Regions from separate parts of the Undibacterium sp. Xuan67W genome, predicted to be linked through region 1. Evidence: predicted binding sites of a transcription regulator. Region 1 holds the regulator's gene; the other holds the start of a gene.
What was found. The regulator HrcA, encoded in region 1, represses chaperone genes, less so after heat shock. The targets are predictions, from matches to a motif close to TTAGCACTCNNNNNNNNNGAGTGCTAA.
Positions count from the first base shown of each region.

Region 2: the regulator HrcA is predicted to act here: its motif matches at 3,433-3,459, upstream of groES (co-chaperone GroES).

Region 1 is NZ_JBMPPN010000013.1:347-7,575, reverse strand. It holds gene dapB (4-hydroxy-tetrahydrodipicolinate reductase) at 1-13, opposite strand, end outside; gene ACO0LE_RS12705 (outer membrane protein assembly factor BamE) at 28-606, opposite strand; gene fur (ferric iron uptake transcriptional regulator) at 795-1,232, shown strand; gene ACO0LE_RS12695 (response regulator) at 1,374-1,757, opposite strand; gene hrcA (heat-inducible transcriptional repressor HrcA) at 1,815-2,843, opposite strand; gene ACO0LE_RS12685 (ArsR/SmtB family transcription factor) at 2,994-3,335, shown strand; gene ACO0LE_RS12680 (aquaporin) at 3,338-4,027, shown strand; gene arsC (arsenate reductase (glutaredoxin)) at 4,067-4,486, shown strand; gene ACO0LE_RS12670 (hypothetical protein) at 4,872-5,453, opposite strand; gene ACO0LE_RS12665 (hypothetical protein) at 6,045-6,311, opposite strand; gene ACO0LE_RS12660 (hypothetical protein) at 6,433-6,663, shown strand; gene ACO0LE_RS12655 (hypothetical protein) at 7,102-7,229, opposite strand, start outside.
Region 2 is NZ_JBMPPN010000005.1:151,508-158,736, reverse strand. It holds gene ACO0LE_RS06610 (carotenoid biosynthesis protein) at 1-907, opposite strand, end outside; gene groL (chaperonin GroEL) at 1,316-2,962, opposite strand; gene groES (co-chaperone GroES) at 3,008-3,298, opposite strand; gene ACO0LE_RS06595 (GNAT family N-acetyltransferase) at 3,812-4,387, opposite strand; gene ACO0LE_RS06590 (M4 family metallopeptidase) at 4,885-7,062, shown strand.

The DNA.
Region 1 (7,229 bases):
TCAATGCACTCATGCTGGTTATCCTGATTATTTTTTCTTATCTTTATCCGTTGTCAGGATAGAGGATTCCGCTCTGACGCCAATAGCCGAGGTCGTAATGTGGGCGAGGTAGTCTTTTTCTGTCGGCAGATTACCGCCTTCAAAACGCTGCACCGTATTATTCTTAAAAAACACGGCAACTCGGCTGGTAATCAAATCCCCGTTTGGCTTTTGCAGACGGAAAGGATAATCCCAGCGATCTTCATGGAACATATCTGTCAATAAGGCCGTGCCCAGCAAAAAGCGCACTTGCTCACGGGTCATACCCTCTTTGAGTTGCGACATCATTTCTTGAGAGACAAAATTACCTTGCTGAATGGTGATGCGGTACGGCGAGATATAGCCAAGGAATTTAGAAACACCGGTACGGCCAACAATCTGCGCATCGGTCGATGCTGCAGCGGACGCTCCAGTCGCCGCCGCATCCTTTGTCGCGGTGAGTTTTGTCGCAGCAGGTGCCTCAACCATAGGATTAAACAAGGCACAACCAGACAAACTCAAGGCAAAAGCCATCGCCGTCAATCGTAATGGCATGCCTTTGGATGCTTCAGGGAACAACAATCGCATAGTGTTAACCTCAATGTGTGTGCAACAGTGTACAGTTTGCAAATTATTCACGGCTAGGCCGTTGCTTAGCTCAATTTAGCTAGATATTTAAGCTCGAAGAAATCGCCGACAAATCTGGTGGTGATTTACTTTGAGTTAAGCTTTAAACCCTATATCATAAAGCAGATAGATCTTTTTTTACTGAAAACATGACGAATTCCACTACTGACCTCAAATCCAGCGGCCTCAAGGCGACTTTGCCAAGATTGAAAATTCTGGAAATTTTCCAAAACAGTTCGATTCGTCATCTGACAGCAGAAGACGTCTATAAAATCCTGCTCAACGAAAATATGGACGTCGGACTGGCAACGGTGTATCGCGTTCTGACTCAGTTTGAACAAGCCGGCTTGCTACATCGCAATCATTTTGAAACTGGCAAAGCAATTTTTGAGCTGAACGAAGGTACGCACCATGACCATCTGGTCTGCTTAGACTGCGGTCTGGTAGAAGAGTTCTTTGATGACCAAATTGAAAAACGCCAGCAAGCGGTCGCCCAGGAGCGTGGCTTTACTATTGCAGAGCATGCTCTGGCGCTTTATGGAAACTGCACAAAAGTAAATTGCGAACACAAAGCGCGCAAAGCATAAGACGCTTGATTTGGTTTGATTTAGCTTAACTTGGCGCAGGAATGATTAAGACAGCTTCAGCAAAAAAATAACCTAAAAGACTGTCAAGCCGCCGGAAGCAATGCGGCGGCTTTTACTTATTTACTTAAATTCAAACTTCAATTATTTACCTAACTTTACAACCACATTGGCGACGGTGTCCAGCACACGCTGTGCATTAAACGGTTTCACAATGAAGCCATGGATGCCTGCCTTAACCGCCTCACTTACCGTATCTTGGTCCTTATTTGCGGTGACCATCAGCACCTTCACATCTGGCAACGCCTCTTTAATCTTTGGCAAAATTTCCAGTCCGCTGATTTTAGGCATCACCACATCAAGCAAAATAATTTTTGGCTTTAACTTGACCGCCATCTCCAAACCAGTGCTGCCGTCAGCCGCCTCACCGATCACGTTATAAGCCTCGCTGCGCAGGATGACACGTAACACTTCACGCGTCGCTTCGTTGTCATCAACGATCAAAATAGAGATGTCTTTGTTATGCATACGTATCTTCACTGACTGAATGTCTGATCACAATCACGCTGCCATCGTCACGACAAGTTAATTGTTCACAGAACCTAAGGCATTAGAAAGTAATTTCGCCGTAATATCTACAATCGGTATGACACGCTCATACGCCATGCGTGTCGGACCGATTACACCCAGAGTACCTACAATTTTACCGTTCACGCCATAGGGCGCGGTGACAATACTCATTTCATCCATCGGCACCAACTGCGATTCGCCGCCGATAAAAATCTGCACGCCAGTTGCCTTACTCGATACATCCAGCAACTGCATCAGGCCAGTTTTTTGTTCAAACATATCAAACAGCTTACGCAAGGAAGTCATGTTATTCGACAGATCTTGCACATTCAGCAAATTGCGTTCACCCGAGATCACGACTTCATCAGACTGGTCCGACATCGCATCGCTACCCGCCTCGACAGCCGCCTGCATCAGGCGCGTCATATCGTTTTGCAACTGACGTAATTCGCTGTTGATACGCAACCGGGCATCTTCAAAACTCAGGCCGCCAAAATTCTGATTCAGATAGTTTGCTGCCTGCACCAGTTGCGAGGCATTGTAGTCAACATCGGTCAGCAACAAGCGATTATGTACCTCGCCGTTCGGCGCAACCACAACCAGCAAAATCCTTTTTTCAGACAAGCGCAAAAACTCCACTTGCTGAAAAGTAGATTCATGTCGCGGCGTCATCACAACTCCGGCAAAGTGCGACAGCGAGGATAAAACCTGGGCAGCATTCGAAATGATTTTTTGCGGTGAATTGGCAAATACATTCGCCTGCATCCGGGATTCCAGCGCGGTACCATCAATTTCTTGCACCGTCAGCAGCTTATCGACAAAAACACGGTAACCCCGCGGTGTAGGAATACGTCCTGCCGAGGTATGCGGGCTCGCGACGAAACCCATTTCTTCGAGATCTGCCATCACATTACGGATGGTCGCTGGTGATAACTCTAGTCCGGAAATTTTTGACAAAGCACGTGAACCTACCGGCTGACCATCAGCAATGTAGCGTTCTACCAAGGCTTTCAATAATGTTTGAGCACGAATATCAAGTTGCATAAAGATATTCTATGTCACTGTGAGATGAATCACATAAAAATCTATTGTGAAAAATTGATGCGGTAAAAGATTCACGAAACGCCGAGAGTAAAAAAACCGTTTACTTTGATATTTCAATTAATATAGAATTATTAAATTAAAAGGATGCGTATGGAAACCAAACAAGCCGTTGCCGCACTTGCCGCAATCGCACAAGACTCCAGACTCGCTATTTTTCGCCTCCTGGTGCAAAGTGGCCCTGATGGCCTGATCGCCAGCAAGATTAGCGAGAATCTGGGGATCGCGCCGTCGTCACTCACTTTTCACTTAAAAGAGCTGACTCACGCGAATATGATCAGCGTCACTCAGGATGGCCGCTTCATGATCTATGTAGCGAATTTCACCACAATGGATGCCTTGTTGGGTTTTTTGACCGAAAACTGCTGCGGCGGCAATCCCTGCTCAAGCACCTCAGCTTGCACAGCCGCCGCTGATACGGAAGCGACAGCATGAGCATGAATTTACCGAATTTATCCAAACGGCTGGTTGCCGAAGGACTGGGAACAGCATTTTTACTTGCAGTCGTAGTCGGCTCTGGCACCATGGCAGAGCGACTCGCCGGTGGCAATATGGCACTGGCTTTACTAGCCAATGCCATAGCGACCGGTGCCGGACTGGTCGCGCTTATCCTGATGTTTGGAGGCATATCCGGTGCGCACTTTAATCCTGTTGTGAGCTTATCGGAAGCCTGGCAAAAAAACCTGCCTTGGTCGTACGTAACGCCCTATATTGTCGCGCAGGTAATCGGTGCATTTGCTGGCGTTGCAGCCGCGCATGGCATGTTTGAGGAGCCAGTTTTTTTTGCATCAGAGCATGTTCGCACCGGCATCGCACAGTGGTGGAGTGAATTTATCGCTACCTTTGGCCTGATCGGCGTCATTATTGGCTGCTCACGCAATCGCCCCGATCTCACGCCATTTGCTGTTGCCGCCTACATCACAGCAGCCTATTGGTTCACATCATCCACCTCTTTCGCCAATCCTGCCGTGACGCTCGCACGCGCTGCTAGCAACACGTTTGCCGGGATTCGCCCGGTAGACATCAGCGGATTTATCCTTGCGCAAATAGCAGGTGCAGCGGCGGCCACCTTATTGTTTGGCTGGCTGTATCCATCCGCCAATCAAGATGCCATACGAATTCAATAGCAGCCAATTATTTAAATTCACAAAGAACTTTCGACAACTATGACCACCACGATTTATCACAATCCAAAGTGCGGGACATCACGCAACACCTTAGCTCTGATTCGCAATACCGGCGAAGAACCTGTCGTCATTGAATATCTGCAACATCCACCTAGCCGGGAAAAACTGTCAGAGCTCATTAGCGGCATGAATCTGACGCCACGTGAGCTATTGCGCAAAAAAGGGACTCCCTATGAAGAGCTGCGACTCGATGACAGAAAATGGTCTGATGATGAGCTGATCGACTTCATGATCAGCCATCCGATATTGATCAATCGCCCCATCGTCGTCACCCCTGCCGGAGCCAGACTGTGCCGTCCATCCGAACTGGTTCTAGATATTTTATCCGCACCGCAGCGTGGCGAATTTATAAAAGAGGATGGGGAAAAAGTGATTGATCAGGATGGGCGTCGTGTCTGAGTTTTTTTGCCGACTTATTTAGCTTGAAGCTCTATGTTTGCACAAGCAGATTTGTACAGATTCAAAAAGGCAAGCTCGTTCATCTAACGATTTTCAGTTTTAGTTATTGAGAAAAATAAACAGAACCTAACAAGCTTTGGAGAAAATCAATTATTGAAGTGATCTATCGGCAGTCCCAAAAAATCAATTTAACAGAGTGACGTTCGATCCACACCAATTTATCATTCATAAATTCCACTAATCATAACTGGCAAAGTTTTAGCAATAATTTCACCTACTTCTGAAACCATCGGAAATTTATATGTAATTTTAATTTTACCTTTAAGAAACAAACTGTTTTCTGTTGGGATTTCTGTCAATATACCTTCGGAATTTTTATAAAAAATCATTGGAGATGTTGTATTTTTTTGAAAAAAAACTCAACTCCTGAACATTTTTTACCTGAAAACTGTAGTCTGTATTTAACACTTCCATTTCTTAAAACAGATAATAGTTGGTCGCATGCTGTACGTAAATCAGTAAGTGGATATTTGCCATCTTGGTTTAGTACAATTGATCCTGTATTTTGGAACTGATAAGTTCCAGCTTTTCTGTTTATTCTAAATTCAGCGTCCTCATCATAAGCTTGTTTAAGCTTTGGGATGATCGCATTTAGTCCATCATCTAATGGCAATACTAAATGCGTTTGATCACCGACTAGTCCCAATCGAAGATTCTCAGTAGACTCATTAGAATCGATAGGCCAAAGCTCAAAAGGTAGACGGACAAATTGCTTAGGCTTAGCGTAAGCTTCCAGCCACTCAAGAGAACTATACGCCTTTCGATACGACATCCACTGGGGATCCCTAGTGGATGCAACGATAACTGATTGAGGTGGCGCTTCACGAGTTTGTGCATTAACAACATATGGCGATGCTAGCGATGATGCAATCACCAAAAACAGAGAAAGAATCTGAGATTTCGACATTCTGACGTTCATACAGAAGATTTTTTATCAAGCGTGAATCGTTATTCGTAAATACCTGCAATCATCACTATCAGACTTTCAGCTATGACTTCACGTACGACTGAGTCCTTGGGAAACTTGTAGTTCACGATTCTAAGACCCGTTTTTGTGAAGGAATTTGCAACACATACTAGCTGAGTCAGTTGCCCATTTGCATCTTTAAAATACAAAATTGGCGAATCAATTTTTTTGTATATAGAAATACGCACCGATGATGAAAAAACGATAGGCCTAGAAAGAAACGCTATCGTGTGAGGCGGTGTGCATGGCGCACTACGGAGGTACGCACGCACGCTACGCTTTCTTGGTTTTTTTGCAAATATTATCTATTAAAGCTTTCAAAAATTCCCAATAGAAAATTTGCGCATGTATGAACGGCACAAGTAACAAAAAAGGCTTTTTGATTGGACTTTTTGTCAAACGATAAATACACGAATGCTAAATAAGCCCCGCCAACTAGTCCACTTGTTAAAGCATGATATCGGCCATATGAGAAATGGGCTAATGTGAAGCAAAGTACTGACAAAAAAAACTGCCCGCTTATTGAAAAATTTAGTTTTTTTGCAATCCAAATGGGGCAGATTGGAGAAAGAAAGTTTCAAATATCGGTGCGATCAGAATTGCTATAACCAATATAAAAAACCAAGGCAGATTTTGATATTTTTGTGTATTTTCCAGTTCTGGAAGAAAAAATAGCAATCTTGAACTGATCAACAAGGAGGCTATTACTAGCTCTAAAGAGATAAGGCAAATAAACTGAAAAGTTTCTTTTTTTTGATAATTTTTAAAATGGCGATTAAAAAAATATGGTGTATTCATGAACAAATTCTTCTACTCTCTTTCCTACTCTCTTTAACTGGAATACCTTAATAAAATAATAACAAAAAAGAGATGCTCCAATTAAAACGGCTTAGTCATTCTTTTTACAGTAATTCAGATAGTGATTGCGTTGGATTTTAAAGGGTTAAAAGCGCAATTCAGTAACCAGACAACCAATATGTTTGTGCAGATGATTACGATGACGCCGATTATTTACCCCGAACGCGAACCCGCCCGGTTCCAATCGGCTTCGGTATTGGCACAAAATCAGATGGTAGCGGTGATCACAGCGCTACTTGGATATACTGGCACGACCGCCATTAGCGTAGCTTGTGTGGTGCAAATCAAATAAGAAATTTTCAAAAAAATTTATACAAGAACAAAAATGAATGATCTTGTAATGATTAGGATCAGTAACATTCATAGAATTACGCGATGCTAATCATAACTAAGCGGACTGATCCCACTTTTTTATCATTGGACAATCGTTTTGGTTTAGAAATTTTCAAGAATTAAAACTGGTAGCAGCATCTTTACTCCGGGTCTGCCATGATGTGAACAATTTCGGTATTTTCAATCCTACGATGCCAATGACACAATTACTGATAATGAGGATTGGAAAATTCTCTGGAGAGACTACTCCCATCATTTTTAATGCCAAAGCAGCAAGACACGAAAAACCAAGTATCAATACCAAATGCCTAAAACTATCACGCATTTCTTTTCTCCTAATTAGCGTTGTGACTCTCAAATTTGAAAGTCACAACAAATTTAAGCATTACTGTATGTCTTAATTCATATCTTTTATTGCTGTAGCAACTGACATTGCTAGGGACGCTCCAACGAAAACAGCAACGCCAACTGGATTGGAAAGTGTCGCTGCGTAAATACAGAATGCCACAGCAGCACCCAAAGTTG
Region 2 (7,229 bases), on a different contig from region 1:
CCCATGGTCCGACGATGTCGGCAATGGTGGTATCTGCCAAAGGATCGGCCTGGTACTGCGATTGATCAAGTTGCGCTTCACTGATTTTGCTGACTGGAACCACATATGTTTCATTATTATTCCACTGCCGCCAGCCTGCCCAGGCGCAGAGCAGAGGAATGCCCATCACAAACACTGTCATGCTACGGATTTCGACTGGATAGCCGACCAGTAATTGGAATACCATCGCGCTGGCATACAAGCCCATAGGCAGCAATGCATCGCGCTTCCCATAGGTACTCCCGGCCCGTAATCGAAGATCCTGCGTGGATAAACGGAAGGTCAATAAAATCATGAGTGAAACAAAGACCCAGCCAAAAAACCCCTGAATCGTTTCGCCAAACCACCAGCCATCGGTTTTTGTCATGATCCAGGCTTTAAGCTTGTACACCATGTAAGGGTCTGCGCCGAGATCAAATGCGGTAACCAGCATTGCCGCAAGAAACGACATAAACAGGATATTGCTGTAGCTTGATTTTGTGTCGACTGCTGTCCGCCATACAATCAGATTGCTGATCACATAACAGGAATAGGTCAGTGCAAACCACATCAGCGGGATCACTGCCGGCACATCGCCCAGTCGCCATCCGAGCACATCGGTGTAAACATAACTGCCAAAAAACCAGCCGCGTGACGATCCCATTTGTTCGGCAAACCAGCCAAAACTGACTGCGATCAGCATGAATTTCAGCGCAGTTTTCGCCCCCAATAAATGCGTTGCGTTAGCCCAGCACATCGCAAACATCAACACCGAACTTGCGACGATAGCAATCGTCGTTTCACTTTGCGTACGCCAGGCCATTACGATTAAAAAAGCAGAGAAGAGGAGGTAGCCGATAACGGACCAGCGCATCAGAGTAGATTTCATAGTTGCTTTTGGATGTGAGCGTTGAAATAGAGCTTAATGTGTAGATTTAGCTGACTCCGCCAATACGCGAGCGCAGATCAATAGATTCTCAGGAAACAGAAATATTTGCGTTGAGAATCTTACTCTATGAATACGACGATGTGTGAACAATCCAATAGACTTGTCGCGAACGGCTGGGCTGTCAAATATTGAAGGATTGATGTCACTGCTTTTGCAGCATCAGATAATTAAATTGAGGTGTAGTTGATTCTAAAATCGGAACTTAAATCAAAACTTAAATCAAAACTTAAAAACGAAAAAGCCTCACAACAGAATTGTGAGGCTTTTCTTGGCAACTGATTTAGCTATAAGTCAGCACTAAATCAGTGTCAATCTTCGTGCGTGTTCAGCGTGTAAGTCCTTGCGGAATTACATCATGCCGCCCATTCCACCCATACCGCCCATGTCATGACCGCCCATGCCACCGGCTGGTTTGTCTTCTGGCAGTTCTGCAACCAAAGCATCAGTTGTCAAGATCAGGCCAGCAACAGACGCTGCGTTCTGCAAAGCAGAGCGTGTTACTTTGGCTGGATCCAGAATACCCATTTCGATCATGTCGCCATATGTATCGTTGGCAGCATTGAAACCGAAATTACCTTTGCCGTTGATGATCGCATTGACCACTACGCTTGGTTCGCCACCGGCATTAGCAACGATCTCACGCAATGGTGCTTCGATAGCTTTCAATACTAACTTGATACCAGCTTCTTGATCCGCATTGTCGCCTTTGATCACGCCAGCTGCTTCACGTGCGCGCAACAGAGCAACGCCACCGCCAGGAACAACGCCTTCTTCAACCGCAGCACGAGTAGCATGCAGAGCATCTTCAACGCGTGCTTTTTTCTCTTTCATTTCAACTTCAGTTGCAGCACCAACCTTGATCACAGCAACACCACCTGCCAGTTTGGCAACGCGTTCTTGCAGTTTTTCACGGTCGTAGTCAGAAGTTGCTTCTTCGATTTGCGCGCGGATTTGTTTAACGCGTGCTTCGATACCTACAGCCTGGCCAGCGCCATCGATAACGGTCGTGTTTTCTTTACCGATTTCGATACGTTTAGCTTGGCCCAGATCAGCCAGAGTAGCTTTTTCCAGTGTCAGACCAACTTCTTCAGCAATCACTTGACCACCGGTCAGGATAGCGATGTCTTCCAGCATGGCTTTGCGACGGTCACCGAAGCCTGGAGCCTTAACAGCTGCAGTTTTCAGGATGCCACGGATGTTGTTCACAACCAGAGTTGCCAGTGCTTCGCCGTCTACATCTTCAGCGATGATCAGCAGTGGGCGACCGGATTTTGCAACTTGTTCCAATACTGGCAGCAGGTCACGGATGTTCGAGATTTTTTTGTCGAACAACAGGATGAACGGGTTTTCCAGGATAACGGATTGTTTTTCTGGATTGTTGATGAAGTAAGGTGACAGGTAGCCACGGTCAAACTGCATACCTTCAACGATGTCGAGTTCGTTGTCCAGGGATTTGCCGTCTTCAACAGTGATCACGCCTTCTTTGCCGACTTTATCCATTGCTTTTGCAATGATGTCGCCAATGTTTGCATCGGAGTTAGCAGAGATGGAACCAACTTGAGCGATTTCTTTGTTGGTTGTTGTTGGCTTGGACAGAGTTTTGATTTCAGCAACAATGGCTGTAACTGCTTTGTCGATACCGCGTTTCAGGTCAGTTGGGTTGAAACCAGCTGCTACATATTTGAAACCTTCGCGAACAATGGCTTGCGCCAGAACGGTTGCTGTCGTTGTGCCGTCACCAGCATTGTCAGAAGTGCGGGAAGCGACTTCTTTTACGAGCTGCGCGCCCATGTTTTCCAGCTTGTCTTTCAGTTCGATTTCTTTAGCAACTGAGACACCGTCTTTAGTGACTGTAGGTGCGCCGAAAGAGCGTTCCAACACTACGTTACGACCTTTAGGGCCTAACGTTACTTTAACTGCGTTAGCGAGAATATTCACGCCATTTACGATCTTGGCGCGTGCGTCATCGCCGAAAATTACTTGTTTAGCTGCCATGTTAAATCTCCAGAATCTTGAGTGGGATTGTGATGCGGGTAGGGATTACTTCTGTACGATCGCGAAGATGTCTTCTTCACGCATCACCAGAACTTCGTTACCGTCAACTTTGACTGCTTGACCAGAGTATTTGCCAAACAGGACGCGGTCGCCTACTTTGACTTCTAATGCGCGTACAGAGCCGTTTTCCAGCACTTTGCCGTTACCAACAGCGAGTACTTCACCTTGATCTGGTTTTTCAGCAGCTGCGTCAGGCAATACGATACCGGATGCAGTTTTTGTTTCTTGATCCAGACGCTTGACGATAATGCGATCGTGCAGGGGACGAAGGTTCATACAAACTCCTTTTGATTAGCTACGAATAGCAATGGTTTTACAAAATAATGTGTAGCTCTATTTGCAATTTGGCTGCGACATAAGTCGCAAACCAAGTATGGCTACACGCAAATTATTAAGTGAGGGAAGTGTTGTTAGCACTCTCTCTCAACGAGTGCTAATTATATGGGCGAGGGACGCCTATTTCAAGACCGATTCGTCGATTTTATTGAAAATACTTTAATAATCAGTTGCTTAGCCTATTATTTGGCGTCCGGAGTTCATTTGAGTTTTAATTACGGCGAGGTCATGCAAAGCTTGGTATCTGCTTGGCGGTAAGGGTTTTGTTTCAATTTGATGGACGACTGGCAGAACTCCGGTTCTTGAATGTAGATCTTGGCATCCGAATTCCAGGACGGTCGTCTTTGTTATCCAAATCTGCGCCAGCTCTCACCTGTCGACACTTTTATTGGTGAAGTATTATGCAATCAAACGTGAGGCAGCGACAATGAGGGGATGAATATAAGCTTCTTGTTACTGCTCGGATCTGGTTTGATTCAGTGTTATTTTGTTCAAATCCATCTCCATAAAATGCCAGTTGTTCTGCAAGGACCTCGCTACTTCGGTTCCTACGTAGGGGGCACAGTCATTAAATCCTATGGCTTTGTAGAGATGCTGAGCGGATAGCATGAAAGGGGCGGTATCAAGAACGACACGTTGATATCCGAATGCTTTAGCATCGTTGAGTATTCTGCATAAAAAAGCTTTTCCGAGGTGTTTGCCGCGAAAATCTGGGCGGATGTATAAACGTTTAATTTCAGCGATACCAGCGCTAAGGTAGCGCAAGCCGACCATGCCAGCCAATTCATCATCCAGTTCCACCAGATAGAAAGCACCGCGCGGTGGCGTATCGCCGCATACTTTATCGATCACACTTTCGCCATATTCAGGAACGGACATGCCGAGCAGGTCTGCGACCGGTATGCCGAATGAGGCTTCAATTCCAGCTACGACCCAAGTCATGTATTCATTATTAATGCTCAGAGTTTCTTTTCTGTGCGCATGAGAATCTGCGAGTTTGAAATTCAGCGATGCCATTGTTTTGTCCATGGATTGAGTGGCTGATAGTAATTCAGACAGAGTAAAAAAGCCTGATTGTCAAATCTTGACAATCGTACACAATATTAAAATAGTTCATTGTCTTTTTGTAAAAACTTAGTTTATAAAAATAAGCATAATGGCATTTTTTTATATTTCCAGACTGATAACTAATTGTGGTAATTGTGGCAAATAGTAATGGGATCAGAATTTTCTATTGTGGTGACGTAAATGTAATATTTTTCACATCGCAAAATTACAACGACTGCATTTCCAAGCCTTTTAATGTCTGATTAACTGCGTGTCAGCTATTGGGCAATAGCGAGTTGAATCGGCTGGAGAATTGGACTTGGTTCAGCGTGAATTTTCAGTGTATTTGCTGGGATACAGATCAAATGCCCTTACTCTGATCCACTTGGTTTTTTTAGATTGACTTATATCAACGCTAACCGCGTTCACTAATACTCACAGGGACACAATCCCTGTGGCAATTTGAAAATGGAGAGTATATGGAACAAGCTTTGAAGTTGACACAAATATTACGCCCAACATTGTTGGCGGTATTGGTTGCAGGTGCCTGCAATACGATGGCTGCTGAACGTATTGAGTTGGATAAATACGTAGCGTCTGCCGCAACGCTCTCAGCTGCCAAGTCTTTAAGCGGCACAGTAGCGACAAGAGATTTACTTGGGCTATCTGCCAGTGAATTGCAAGCAGTTCGCAGCCAGACTTATGCTAACGGTAAAGTGGTAACACGCTACCAGCAGTTTCACCAGGGCGTACCTGTCTGGGGTGAGGCAATCGTTGAGCATGTGATGCCTGGTGCTACGCAGCCAACGCTATCTGGTGCGATGCTAAGGAATGTGACGAACGATCTGCCTAGCGCCAATCCTTTGTATTCAGCGTCGCAAGCACTGGCTCTGGCAAAGACGCAGTCTCGTGTTAATTCCACGGACAATGAGCAGGCAAAATTGCATGTGCAACTCGGTGCAAATAACGTTGCTAAATTGATTTACGTAGTGTCTTTCCTGGATACCTCCAATCCTGCCAAGCCTAGCCGGCCGCACTACGTGATTGACGCTAATACCGGTGCAGTTTTACAAAAATGGGAAGGCCTGACTCACACTCTGAGCGGCACAGGTCCTGGTGGTAACGCAAAAACAGGACAATACGAATACGGCACCACAGCTGGTTATGGTTATTTAGACGTGTTGGTCAGCGGCTCTACCTGCAAGTTGAGCAGCACGAATGTTGATACCTACAACATGAACAACGCGACGTCCGGGTCTGGCACGTTGCACAGCTTTACCTGCCCGCGCAATACTGTCAAAACTGTAAACGGCGGCTATTCTCCTATGAATGACGCGCATTACTTCGGTAATCAAGTCTTCAACATGTACCAGACTTATCTGGGCGTACGCCCGATCAGTCAAAAACTGGTCATGAAAGTGCATTACGGTTCCGCTTATGAAAATGCCTTTTGGGATGGTAGCTCGATGAACTTCGGTGACGGTGCCTCAACCTTCTACCCGTTGACATCGCTTGACGTGACAGGTCACGAAGTCAGCCACGGCTTCACAGAACAGAACTCGAATCTGACTTACTCTGGCATGTCCGGTGGTATGAACGAAGCGTTCTCGGATATGGCCGGTGAAGCAGTCAAGTACTATGTCAAAGGCACTAACGATTTTAAAGTTGGTGTTGATATTTTCAAAGCCAGTGGCGCCTTGCGTTATATGTACAATCCACCGCTGGATGGCGGTTCTATCGATAATGCAGCGAACTACACCAGCAGCCTCGATGTGCATTACACCAGCGGTGTGTTCAACAAAGCCTTCTACTTGCTGGCAACAACTTCGGGCTGGAATACCCGTAAAGCATTTGAAGTTATGGCGGATGCAAACCGCCTGTACTGGACTGCAAATAGCACCTTCGATCAAGGCGCTTGCGGTGTAGAGAAGGCAGCGGCAAATCGCGGCTATACCGTGGCTGATGTCACTACGGCATTTAACACAGTCGGTGTTCACGGAGGTTGTGGTGTCGTGGTGCCGCCAACGACCACAGTCTTGTCTAACGGCGTACCAGTAACGGGACTTTCCTTCACATCAGGTCAGCAGAAGTCTTACTCATTCGTCGTACCTTCTGGGTCTACCAACGCTACCTTTAAGACGTCTGGCGGCACAGGTGACGTTGATTTGTATGTGCAGTTAAATTCGGCACCGACAACAACGACTTATTTGCAAAAATCAGATGGTTCTTCTACGACTGAAAGCGTTTCCTTAACCAGTCCAACAGCAGGTACTTACTATGTATTGCTGAATGGTTATGCGGCATCAAGTGGTGTTCAGATTGTCGCAAACTACACGACAGGAACGCCATCGAATGTATTGACGAATGGAGTGCCGGTAACAGGTATTTCACTCGCCGCCGGTGCTAGCAAAGTCTATACAATCGTTGTTCCGGCAGGTAAAACCAGCGTCACATTCAAAACTACCGGCGGTACCGGTGATGCTGATATTTACGAAAAGCTGGGTTCCGCACCGACGACATCGTCTTACACCCAAAAATCGGATGGTGCGACGACCGTAGAGACCATCACAGTCAGCACGCCGGCAGCAGGTACGTACTACTTGCTGCTAAATGCTTATACGACGATTAGTGGTGTATCCCTGGTTGTGACATACTAAAGACGTGCTTTGTTAATGTAAGCGCATTTTTGCAGAATTCCGCTCTGTACTTTGTATCGGGCGGGATTTTTTTGTGGATATGCAATAAATTTAAAGCAGTGCTGTAAACGTGAAATGGGGCGGCAACTGCCGCCCCATTTTTATTCGAGCCAGTTTCAAGTTGGCTT